DNA from 2 places in the Sporosarcina sp. 179-K 3D1 HS genome. Region 1 is predicted to be linked to the other one. Evidence: riboswitches for the same ligand, from Rfam matches in the RefSeq annotation. Region 1 holds a riboswitch; the other holds the start of a gene.

The links. Region 1 has a riboswitch for thiamine pyrophosphate ahead of thiT (energy-coupled thiamine transporter ThiT). Riboswitches for the same ligand answer to the same signal wherever they lie in the genome.
Region 2: another riboswitch for thiamine pyrophosphate. It lies ahead of AB1K83_RS11025 (3-oxoacyl-ACP reductase); the one in region 1 lies ahead of thiT (energy-coupled thiamine transporter ThiT).

Annotation. Positions count from the first base shown of each region.
Region 1 covers NZ_JBFEGI010000013.1:66,304-71,962, forward strand. Annotated here, with positions in the region: gene AB1K83_RS15260 (aspartate/glutamate racemase family protein) at 1-675, shown strand, start outside; gene AB1K83_RS15265 (DEAD/DEAH box helicase) at 739-1,875, shown strand; gene map (type I methionyl aminopeptidase) at 2,141-2,896, opposite strand; gene AB1K83_RS15275 (DUF4870 domain-containing protein) at 3,211-3,549, opposite strand; TPP riboswitch at 3,654-3,757, shown strand; gene thiT (energy-coupled thiamine transporter ThiT) at 3,866-4,420, shown strand; gene AB1K83_RS15285 (tryptophan-rich sensory protein) at 4,662-5,423, opposite strand.
Region 2 covers NZ_JBFEGI010000007.1:109,993-115,651, forward strand. Annotated here, with positions in the region: gene AB1K83_RS11010 (pyridoxamine kinase) at 1-155, opposite strand, end outside; gene AB1K83_RS11015 (amidohydrolase) at 276-1,457, opposite strand; gene AB1K83_RS11020 (MFS transporter) at 1,454-2,863, opposite strand; gene AB1K83_RS11025 (3-oxoacyl-ACP reductase) at 3,195-3,956, opposite strand; TPP riboswitch at 4,025-4,123, opposite strand; gene AB1K83_RS11030 (squalene/phytoene synthase family protein) at 4,331-5,149, shown strand; gene fni (type 2 isopentenyl-diphosphate Delta-isomerase) at 5,192-5,659, shown strand, end outside.

The DNA.
Region 1 (5,659 bases):
GGCGGCGTTGGACCTTTGGCTACGATGTACATAGGTGAAATGATCGTCAGGCGGACAGCCGCGGAGAAAGACCAAGACCACGTCAATATGATCATAACTAATAATCCGAATATTCCAGATCGGACAGCCTTCATTCTTGGAGAAAGTGAGGAGGATCCCGTTCCCGTTATCGTTGCTGATAGCAAGCGCCTGGAAGCGGTGGGAGCGGAAGTGTTGGCTATTCCTTGCAACACGGCGCATTCCTTTTTCTCGCATATTCAGGAAGGGACGGATCTTCCGATCATCAATATGGTGTCAGAAACGGCGCAACTCGCGAGAGAAATGGGCGCGACTCGAGTCGGGATTTTGGCAACGACAGGGACCATCCATACGGAAGTGTACCAGTCCGCTTGTAAACAGCATGGCTTGACGCCCATTATTGCCGATCCGGAAACCCAAGAGGTACTCATGTCGGTCATTTACGATGAAATCAAAGCCGGTAAACCGGCAAGCCGGGAGAAGTGGGATTTCATCGAGAAGACCATGAAAGAGGCAGGATGTGACAAAGTGATCCTCGGCTGCACCGAGCTATCCATTGTCAGACAAGAATTGGACCTCGGGGAAGACTATATCGATTCGCTCCTCGTCTTGGCCGAAACGGCAATCGAGAGATGTGGATATGAAGTGAAACGATGAACATTCGTGTAAAAACGGAAGCTAGGATATACTGGATGGAGTAGAATGAAAGTGGGGATCAGAATGTCCTTTTTGGAACGCTTGGACGAGAAGATTAGAGTGAAATGGAAATTTGAAACCGAAATGCCGATCCAGACCAAAATGATACCGGAAATGTTGGATGGCAAAGATATCGTAGCGGAGTCACCGACAGGGTCGGGAAAAACGCTAGCGTATGTTCTTCCGATTTTGCAAATGGTCGATGGCGATAAAAAGCAGACGCAGGCTTTGATCGTGACACCGTCCCAGGAATTGTCGATGCAGATTGTCAATATCATCCGGGAATGGGTGGAAGGAACAAGTATTACGGTCACTCAATTGATTGGCGGAGCGAATATGCAGCGCCAAATCGATCGGTTAAAAAAGAAACCGACCATTGTCGTTGGGACTCCCGGACGGTTGGCCGAACTGGTGAGGTCCAACCGATTGAAAATGTACGACATCCGGCAAATTATCCTAGATGAGGCGGATCAGCTTTTATCCCGCGATCATCGCGTGATAGTGAAAGGGTTGATTGAAGCTGCCCATCCAGAAAGACAGGTAATCGCTGTTTCAGCGACAATCACGGATGAGATTGAGCTCGTCGCGAAGCGGTTGATGAAAGAACCGATCCGGCTTCAAGTGACTGCAGCCGAAATGCCGAAGCAAGGGAAAGTGGTCCATTCCTATGTGAAGACTGATGTACGGGAAAAAACAGATCTGTTGCGCGGCCTGTCGCATTTGCAAGGCATTCGGGCCCTGGCCTTCATGAATAATGTGGATCAACTCCATATGAAGGAGATGAAGTTGCGGTACAACGAGGCGCCGATCGGGGTCCTGTATTCGGACATGAAGAAAATGGATCGTCAGAAGACGTTAGAGAGTTTTCGAAAAGGTGACTTCCGCGTCTTGATTGCGACAGACCTTGGAGCTCGTGGTCTGGACATCGAGGGTCTGACACATGTCATCCATGTCGATGTTCCGCATACAATCGAGCAATATTTGCATCGTTCGGGCAGGACGGGGCGTGCAGGAAGTGACGGGGAAGTGCTGACCCTCCTGTCCTATGCGGAAGAACGGGATTACCGAAAATTGACGAAAGGCATGAAACCTGTCCAGAAAACTTGGTACAAAGGCCAGTTAGTGGAAGGGAACTCGAAAACGGTTCAGAAGAAAAAGTGAAGTTAAGGGGCTGTCCGCTTAGTTGGATAGCCCCGTTTTTAGAGTGGATACAGATGGGTGACCTTCGGATATGAGCGTTTGTTTTGGGATATGAGCGATTCTCTGCCGTTATAAGCGCTTGTGGAGAAATATAAGCGACAACCTGGACTTATAAGCGGTTCTCCGGAAATATAAGCGCCAATCCAGTTTTATGAGCGCTCGTGGAAAGTTATGAGCTCAGCGGCCCCATGCGAAAAGGACTGCCTATTCAAGGCAGCCCTTTTCATTAATCCTCTTCCAAGGAAGTCAAGATAATCGGTTCATCTTTCGTGACAATAATCGTGTGTTCAATCTGGGCGACGAGAGAACCGTCCGGCGTCACAAATGTCCAGCCGTCTCCCAACTCGATGATATGCTCGGCTTTTTCGGATATAAATGGCTCGACAGCTAAGACCATTCCTTCTGTCATTAAGGTTTCATCCCACGCATCGTAATAATTCAAAATATGTTGGGGTTCCTCGTGCAGGGAAGTGCCAATACCGTGACCTGTCAGGTTCTTGATGACAAAAAGCCCATTGTCCTTGGCTACCCGCTCCACCGCCTTGCCAATCTGGTTCAAGCGGGAACCAGCTTTCACTTTGGTCATCGCGCGATTAAATGCACTTTTTGCGACATCGCAGAGCTTCTGTTTCTTTTCATCAGGAGTTCCGACGACGAACGAAATTCCAGTATCGGCGAAGTACCCACCATAGGAGCCGGACACATCGATATTGACCAAGTCACCGTCCTGGATCACCCGGGACCCTGGAATGCCGTGTGCGACTTCATTGTTGACACTGATGCACGTATAGCCCGGGAAATCATATTGGTCAATCGGCGCGGAAATGGCTCCTTTCTCTTGAAAGAGGCGGCCGCCCAACTCATCAATTTCTTTTGTTGTGATGCCCGGAACAGTTGCTTTCTTCATTTCTTCCCGAATTTCCGCAACAATTCTCCCTATCTTTTTCAATGCTTCGATTTCTTGTTCGTTTTTTACGATCATCCTGTACAAATCCTTTCTACCGTTCAGTCGTTACCATACCATACTATAACATATTCCAGAATTCCAAAAGCCCGCAAACTTTTGCTAGTAGAACAAGAAAAAAACGCAAGGCCACTTTTTGTGGACTCGCGTTTTCATTATCTTCGAGGGATGGAAGAACCGTATTTGCTTCTTTTGGATAGAAATTTGCGGACGATCGGGTAAAGGACAGGCGCCCATTTTATCGCAGTTTTAATTAATCTTTTCATTCTTCATCGCCTTCTTCCTACAACATCTTTATATATATATTTCCCACTGGCTTCCTAATGTAAACTTCATTTAAGTACTTTGACGCCTTGGATTATATTCCAGATAACGATGACGAGGAAGAGCAGGCCATAAATCGCAACAAAAAGGAATGGTGTAATTTGCCAAAACCCAAAATGGTTCATGCTTCCGTCCATTGGTCCATAGAATGAGAACATGGAGAAGGAAAAAAGAATGAAGCTGGCTATCAGTAAAACGGTAGGAACGAGATGGGAAACGAGTGAGCGTTTTGCATGTTGCTTCACCTCCCAATCTTCGGAAATGAAATAGACAATCAATGGAAAGAGCAAGGGTGAAAAAAATATACTAAAATAACACAATGCGGATAATAATTTTTGATTAGCCATAGTCGTCCCTCCATCTTGCTTCTATTGTACAAGAAATTTCCAGTGCTTGAAATCATCTTGCTTAATTTCTATGAATGCTATACACTTGAGTGGACAATTGCATGAAAAACCACAAGGGGTGCCGCTTGGCTGAGATTGGACATATACTTGTCCTGACCCTTTGAACCTGTAAGATCATTCTTGCGTAGGGATGTGGATGGAAACTGGCATAATAGATGTCCCGGTTCTATCCGGGATGTCTTTTTTCATTAGCTAGGAATAATTATTTTTCATTCTCACATCCTCCTACCATTTTTTCAAGGAAGGAGGAATTCATTTGGATAAAAAACGTCTTCAATTTTTATTGGAAGTATCCATATTAGGCTCCATCTCTTTTGTGCTGGATCAAGTAGGCTTTTCATTGCCGCAAGGGGGATCGATAACGCTGTCTATGCTACCAATTGTTGTGATGGCTTTTCGATGGGGCATTGCGGGTGGCATGTTGACTGGATTTTTAAGTGGACTTATTCAGTTGGTAACGACCCCTAAAATTTATCACCCGGTGCAAGCTGCGCTTGATTATCTCTTTGCATATTCCTTGGTGGGCCTTGCGGCTGTGACGCTTGTTTGGGTGCTGCGTGGTCAAGCGAGTGGAAAGAAGGGGACGATGATCGCAGCAATTGTTGTGGGCACTGTGATCGGGGGGCTTCTTCGTTATCTAATTCACTTCATCGGCGGTATGGTGTTTTTCGCGCAATATGCTGGTGATCAGCCGGTATGGCTTTATTCACTTGTATATAACGGGACTTATATGATCCCCTCTATCATTTTATCTGCAATTGTCGCATCACTCTTATTTACCTCCGCACCTCGCCTATTACAAAGAAATTAATCAATTACGAATCGAACAGCGAAGGGTTCGATTTGCCGTATTTCTGCGTGTTTTTTGCAGAAATTAAGGCACTTTCGTGAAGGGTCACCTTAGCCTGCGTTCTTATTCAGCGGTTGTTTGGACCACCGCTGTAAGGAAAATAAACAACATCCATCACGAAATCTATTGAGATGGAGTTTTCAGCTGAATAAAGATAAAAATCGCCGTATTCTTCTTCAGTTGAAGGAGGGACGGCGATTTTTTATTCTGCTATGCTCTCGGTTCCTTGGCTTACTATTTCTTGTCCATGTTTACTCTTCCGTGTCATCAAAATTCCGACTATCAAGGCTGCTGTCAGGAATAGGGCAGCTGCCGAAACGAATAATTCATCAATACCATTTTTAACAATGATCCCAATAAACGCCCAGACGATCACTATATTTAACCCGATATCTTTATGATGGTAGAGGAAGTGAAAAGCAAACGCTGTGGCAATCGTTAAATAGATGACGGTCCATAACGGATCGCTCAGTCCCCAGCCCGACCACTCCCGATAAGTGAGAACATAATTGAAATTCATAATCGTGGAGATGAAGATCCAACCAACATAAACGGATATCGGTACCCTTTCCCAAATGGAATTTTCTTTTGGGGGGTAAGTGAAATAGAGGGCAAGCAGCAGCCCAAGGAGTATCACTTTGACGCAAAGCATTGGAGTGTAATAGCTGTAATGCCATAATATAACCCAAGCGACATTAAACAAACAGCTGAAAATAAAAAGAACTGCGCGAAGTCGGGTCCTAGAGGCGGTAGAGCGTGTTCTAACATTAAAGCCGTATATCCAAAAGCCCAATAAGATATAAATACCAATCCAAATAGAAAAAACGTATCCGGCAGGTGTAAAAAGCACAGGTAACCTATCTGCAATTTCCCAAGTCGTCCGATCGTTCAATGGCAACAGGTTGGCAATCGAGTAGACGGCCATTGTCACGACGAAGGAAAAGGTCATTATCATCTTTAGCATTGTCTAATCCTCCTACAGTAAGTATACATTCCAAACAGGATTGCGTGGCACCTAAAGTGTGAAGTTTCCGTCACAAATGCAATATTTCGTATATGGAAAATTCATGTTATAATGAAATGCAGCTCGTGTTACAAAGGTTTGCCGGAGAACAGGGGGTTTGAAAGCGATTTCTACCGTCCAGTTTAGTCTAGGCACCAACAGATAAATTTGATACAAAGGTAAAAAATGTGGCAGAC
Region 2 (5,659 bases), on a different contig from region 1:
TCGCAGAAATAACTCGGATATTCCGTTTGCGCCGAAAAGATGGCAGTTGGTAAAGGGCACGCTTGGACTCCCATTACCGACAGGACGGGAATGGCAGCTGTGAGTGAGCATTTACCGAACGATGATAGATCTTGGATGACCGCGACTTTTTTCATGGTTTCCTCCGTAGATGTGTGCCTGATGATTTACCTTCATCATATCAAAGGTTAGTGCACCTGTGTAGGAGGATGGGGTTATGATGCCAGGTACAAAAATTAGAGTACCTGGCACCTCTTCTATTCCCCGATACTACAAACAACTTCGGCCACTGCTTTTGCCGCAACGAGTAGGGCATCTTCGTCAATATCCCATTTTGGATGATGGTTGAAATAGGCCTTTTCCACGCCTTTCGGTTTGCTGCCAATATAGAAAAAGCAAGCTGGGAATTTTGCTGCGTAGTAGGCAAAGTCTTCTGAGCCGGAGAATGGTTGAAATTCGACGATTTTCTTAATTTCCGGTTCCTTTGAATTTTCGACGGCTTTAACTACACCGGCTGTAATCTCAGGATCGTTGTAAAGCGGCGGATAATCCGGAACATACTCCAGTTCACATGTCACCCCGAATTCCGCTTCAATGCCCTTTACAATCCGATGGACTTCCTTATCAATCAATTCCTGCGTCTCGGCAGTCATATATCGAACATCGCCTTCAATCTCGATGCTGTCTTTGATAACGTTAAATTGACCTTTGCCGTCGAATGATCCGATGGTGATCACTCCCATGTCAAATGGGTTCAATCGACGACTGATTACGGTTTGAACGGCCGTTACGAAATATGCACCCGCTACGATGGCATCATTCGCTAAATGAGGGGATGATCCATGACCGCCGACACCTTGTATCGTCAATTTGAAGTAGGTGCGGCCTGCCATTGCATAGCCGCTGCGGTAACCGACGTCGCCGGCCGGATTCGTTGGGAATAGATGAATCCCGTATACCGCATCCAAGTCATCCAGGAGGCCGGATTCAACAATACTTTTTGCTCCACCGGGCGGTACTTCCTCCGCATGCTGATGGATGATTTTATAGGTCCCTGATAACTCTGCTTTTAATTGAATCAAGCAATCCGCAAGAATGAGTAAATAGGCTGTATGCCCATCATGCCCGCAAGCATGCATCACTCCTTCATTTTTCGATTTGAAGGGTACATCGGCTTCCTCATGGATGGGCAATGCGTCAAAATCCGCACGCAGACCAATCGTTTTACCAGGTTTCCCGCCTTTGATAGTCACGATGATACCATATCCATTTCCAACATTCGTTTGAATGTCAACGTCTTTCCCTTTGTAAAAATCGATAATATATTGCGCTGTCTTTTCCTCTTTAAAGGATAACTCCGGATTTTCATGCAAATGACGGCGGATTTGAATCATTTCTTCTTTTCGCTCGTCAAGCATTTTCATGAGTTGGTTCTTCATCCTTTCATCGCCCTTTCGTCCACGATATTTTCTTTTAGTCCTGTGTTATTTGGAATAAGAATGATGATAGAGAGTAATGCAACGACGGCGAAAATAACGTTTGCAGCAATCCCCGCGGATGCAGCCAACGAGACATTGCTCACCGCGGATATGGAAGCGTAGACTGTCGCGGAAATAGCTACACCGAATGCACCGCCCAGCGAGCTCGCCATCTTATATATTCCGGATGCTGCACCAATTTTATCATCGGGCGCATTCGCAACAGCCGTATCCGTAGAAGGTGTCGCATACATTCCCAAGCCGATGCCGAATAAAGCAAAACCGATAAATACGATAATCGTATAAGTGATTCCGGGTAAGAACGTGAGTCCCATGACCCCTACACCAATTACGGTTAAAATCGTCCCCCATACCATCGGTTTTTTTGCTCCCACTCTTTGCAGTATTTTCTCACCTACGCGAATCATCCCAAGAACCGCAACTAAATAGCCGAGCGATAAGATTCCTGCTTGAAAAGAAGTGAAGCCTCTCCCGACTTGGACATACGTATTTGCCACCACAAGCGTTCCAGCAACCGCATTTAGCAGGAAATTTGAAATGGTAGCTCCTGTATACGCCTTATTTTTGAATAACCCAAATTCGATCAGTGCGCCAGCTTTTCCTTTTTCGATTTTGATGAAGATGATAATCCCGATGATTGCTACGACCAGTAGCGTTAATGTGAGTGCACTCGTCCAACCTAGGTCAGCGCCCTGTGTGATGAAGATATTTAATGCAACCATTGTAATAATAAAAACAATCAAGCCGCTGATATCAAACTTGTTTCTCGATTTCTCACCTTTACTTTCAGGTACATCTTTCATCAACCAGAGAGCAAGTAGCGCAAAAACAATGGAGAAGATGAAAATCCATCTCCACCCTAAATAGGTTGCTATGGCACCACCCGCGAATGAACAGACACCGGAACCGCCCCAAGAACCAATGGACCAATAACTAAGGGCACGTTGCCGTTCTGCCCCCTCGAAATAGGCTTTCATTAAAGCGATGGTTGACGGCATAATACACGCTGCCGAAAGACCTTGAATAATCCGACCGACGATGAGTAGAAACGCACCGTTCGTAAAAACTAAACATAAAGAGCCGATGATACTTAAAATCAATCCAACATATGTTATTTTTTTACGCCCGACTTGATCCGCAAGGCCGCCCGCTGCCACAATAAAAATACCCGAGAATAACGCGGTTAAACTGATGGCGATGTTCAAAGTTCCTAGCGAAATACCCAAATCGGATTGCACTGCTGGAACTACGTTCACCATAGCTTGTGCAAAAAGCCAAAATGTAAGGACCCCAAAGACAATGCCCGTGATCATTTTATTGTTACCTTTGTAAGTTGTCGCCTCCATAGTAATCCTCCCTTACAACTAAAATCATTTCAGTCATAAGTATCTAACGAAAGCAACTTTTGATACGCAATGTTGGAGGCAAAACTTAATGGGGAATACAAGGTGGACGTTACGAGGGTGGGTGTAAACGTTGAGAAGTTGGGTTTGGAGCGTTTAGAAGTTTAAGTGAAACGTTATGGAGCCTGCTGTCAGCTAGGAAAGGACAACGGCTATTATCGCAAAATTTGCTTTGTATACCAAGACAAAAGGGTAACCACCCTCCGCTAACTGGCAAGTAAGCAGGGTGGTTACCATTTGGTGAAATTCATCAATTACCCATAATAATAGAGGATCAGTTCATCACCAAGCCGCCATCGACGATCAAATTCTGTCCCGTGACGGAACGGCTCCAAGGGGAGGCGAAGAAGAGGACCGCGTCTGCTAGTTCAGCCGGTGTGGTGACTTCGCCAAGAGGGGTGTTCTCCTTAATGATGTCAAACACAAAATCGGGTGTGGCCGCACTGGCGTCCGTTTTCAATAATAACCCGCCGGAGACCATGTTGACGTTGATGCCTTTTGGGCCGAGCTCTTTCGCCATATTGCGGGTCATCGACAGAAGGGCGGCCTTGCTCGTATTGTAGTCGTGGTACGGTACGACGGGATGTTGGAATAGGTTGGTTCCGATATTGATAATACGACCGAATTTATTTTTCACCATATCCGTTCGGCCTGCTTGCCATGTATTGAGTGTCGCCTTGACACTGCCTTCGAATTGTCCGGCGAAATCGCTCCACTCAATCGTGTCCAACTGCTTCCGATCGTCTCCGTTGAATGAAAAGTTGACAAGGGCATTGTTGACGATCGTTGTAATCGCTTGGCCGAAATGTTCTTTTGCCTGTTGGAATAATTGCTTCACATCTTCCGCGTTGCGCACGTCCGCTTGGATTGGAAGGGCATTATCCCCAATCTCAGCTGCGACCGCATTTGCCTTGTCTTCACTGGAAAAATAGTTGACGACCACTTTTGCACCTTCCCGCCCGAATGCCTTTGCAATTTCGGCTCCCAACCCCCGGCCTGCTCCTGTTACCAAAACGACTTGATCTTTCAATTCCATTTCATTCATCTCCCCATTCAATTTTTACATAAAAAAAGAGACCACTGGAGAAGTGATCTGCATCTACATAAACGTATCCGCCACTTCCCTCCGCCGGTTTAACCCGGATCAGGTTCTAAGGGTCGGAGTTGTCTCCTCTCAGCCGAATGGCGCCCCCAGTGATCTGTTTCCTATTGTCTTCGGAGTTAGTGTACCATACTTGGGTTAATGGTGACAGTCGCCCGTGTAATCGGAAACTTAGGGATAATTCGGAATGGTTGCTAGGTTGTGGGGTTGTCGCCTTTTTCACCACTTTCTGTTTTATTATATTTTTTTCAGGAATTGAGTTACCATGTTAGTAGGGGAAAAACTAAGGGTGGAGAGAGGAGCTTATTATGGCTGAGATTGCATTTCCAAAAGACGCCATGCGTGTACTAAAAGAGACGAGCCGTACATTTTACATCCCGATCACTTTTTTACAAAAGGAATTAAAATATTCGGTTGCCTCTGCTTACTTGATATTCCGTGCAATTGATGAAATTGAAGATCATGCCGACTTGGACAATGTCGTTAAATATGAAATTTTGCAGCAAGTCAGCGAATTATTTGAACGACCTTTTAATAACGAAGAGTATTTCCGGATTCTGGAGCCGGTAAAATCAATCATGCCTGACGTGACCATTCGTTTGGAAGAGTGGCTGCAAGCTTGCCCAATGGATGTTCGGCCGATTGTCGCGGACGCTGCCCGTGAAATGGCATGGGGCATGGCCAAATGGTCAAAGGCCAACTGGAACATCCGTACACGTGAAGATTTGGATGACTATACATATTACGTCGCAGGACTTGTGGGCGTCATGCTTTCGGATCTTTGGGCGCACTATGCCGATGAAAAAACCGACCGTGACCTTGCCATTGGTTATGGGCGCGGGCTTCAAGCCGTCAATATTTTGCGTAATGAGGAAGAGGATTTGGGGGAACGTGGGGTCAGTTTTGTGCCCGATGGCTGGACGCGCGCGGAACTATTTGAATACGCGGAAGAAAACTTGGCAAAAGCGGATGAATATATGAAGTCCCTTCATAAGAAAAGCATTTTGTTATTCTGCCGTCTCCCCCTTGCCTTGGCTCATAAAACGTTAAACGCCATGAAAGAAGGGCGAGAAAAAATGACACGCGCAGAAGTAGAGCAAACGGTAGAAGAAATACAAAGTGAGTAACAGAAAGATCATTCCATTTGAACATAAGGCAGGTGTCTACTGTTGACGGATTCAATTCAGCAGCGAAAATCCGAGCATATCACAATTTCATTGAATGAAAACGTGATGGGAGAGAACATTTCCACGGGCTTTGAATCGCTCGCTTTTATTCACAATGCGCTTCCGGAAATTGATTTTGCCGACATTTCCATAGAAACCTCCTTTTTGGGTCATGCGTGTAGAACCCCCTTCCTCATTAGCTCCATGACCGGAGGAACGGCCTTTGCGGAGACGATTAACCGGAATTTGGCGGAAGCTGCGGAAGAGCGGGGTTGGGTGATGGCGCTCGGATCGACGAGGGCGCTTCTTGACAAAGATGCGCATCATGCCTCGTTCGAAGTGAGGAAATACGCGCCGAATGTCCCGATCATCACTAATTTGGGCGCGGTTCAGCTCAACTATGAATTCGGTAATGACGAATGCCGGAAGATTATCGAGATGACGGATGCCGATATGCTCGTCCTTCATTTA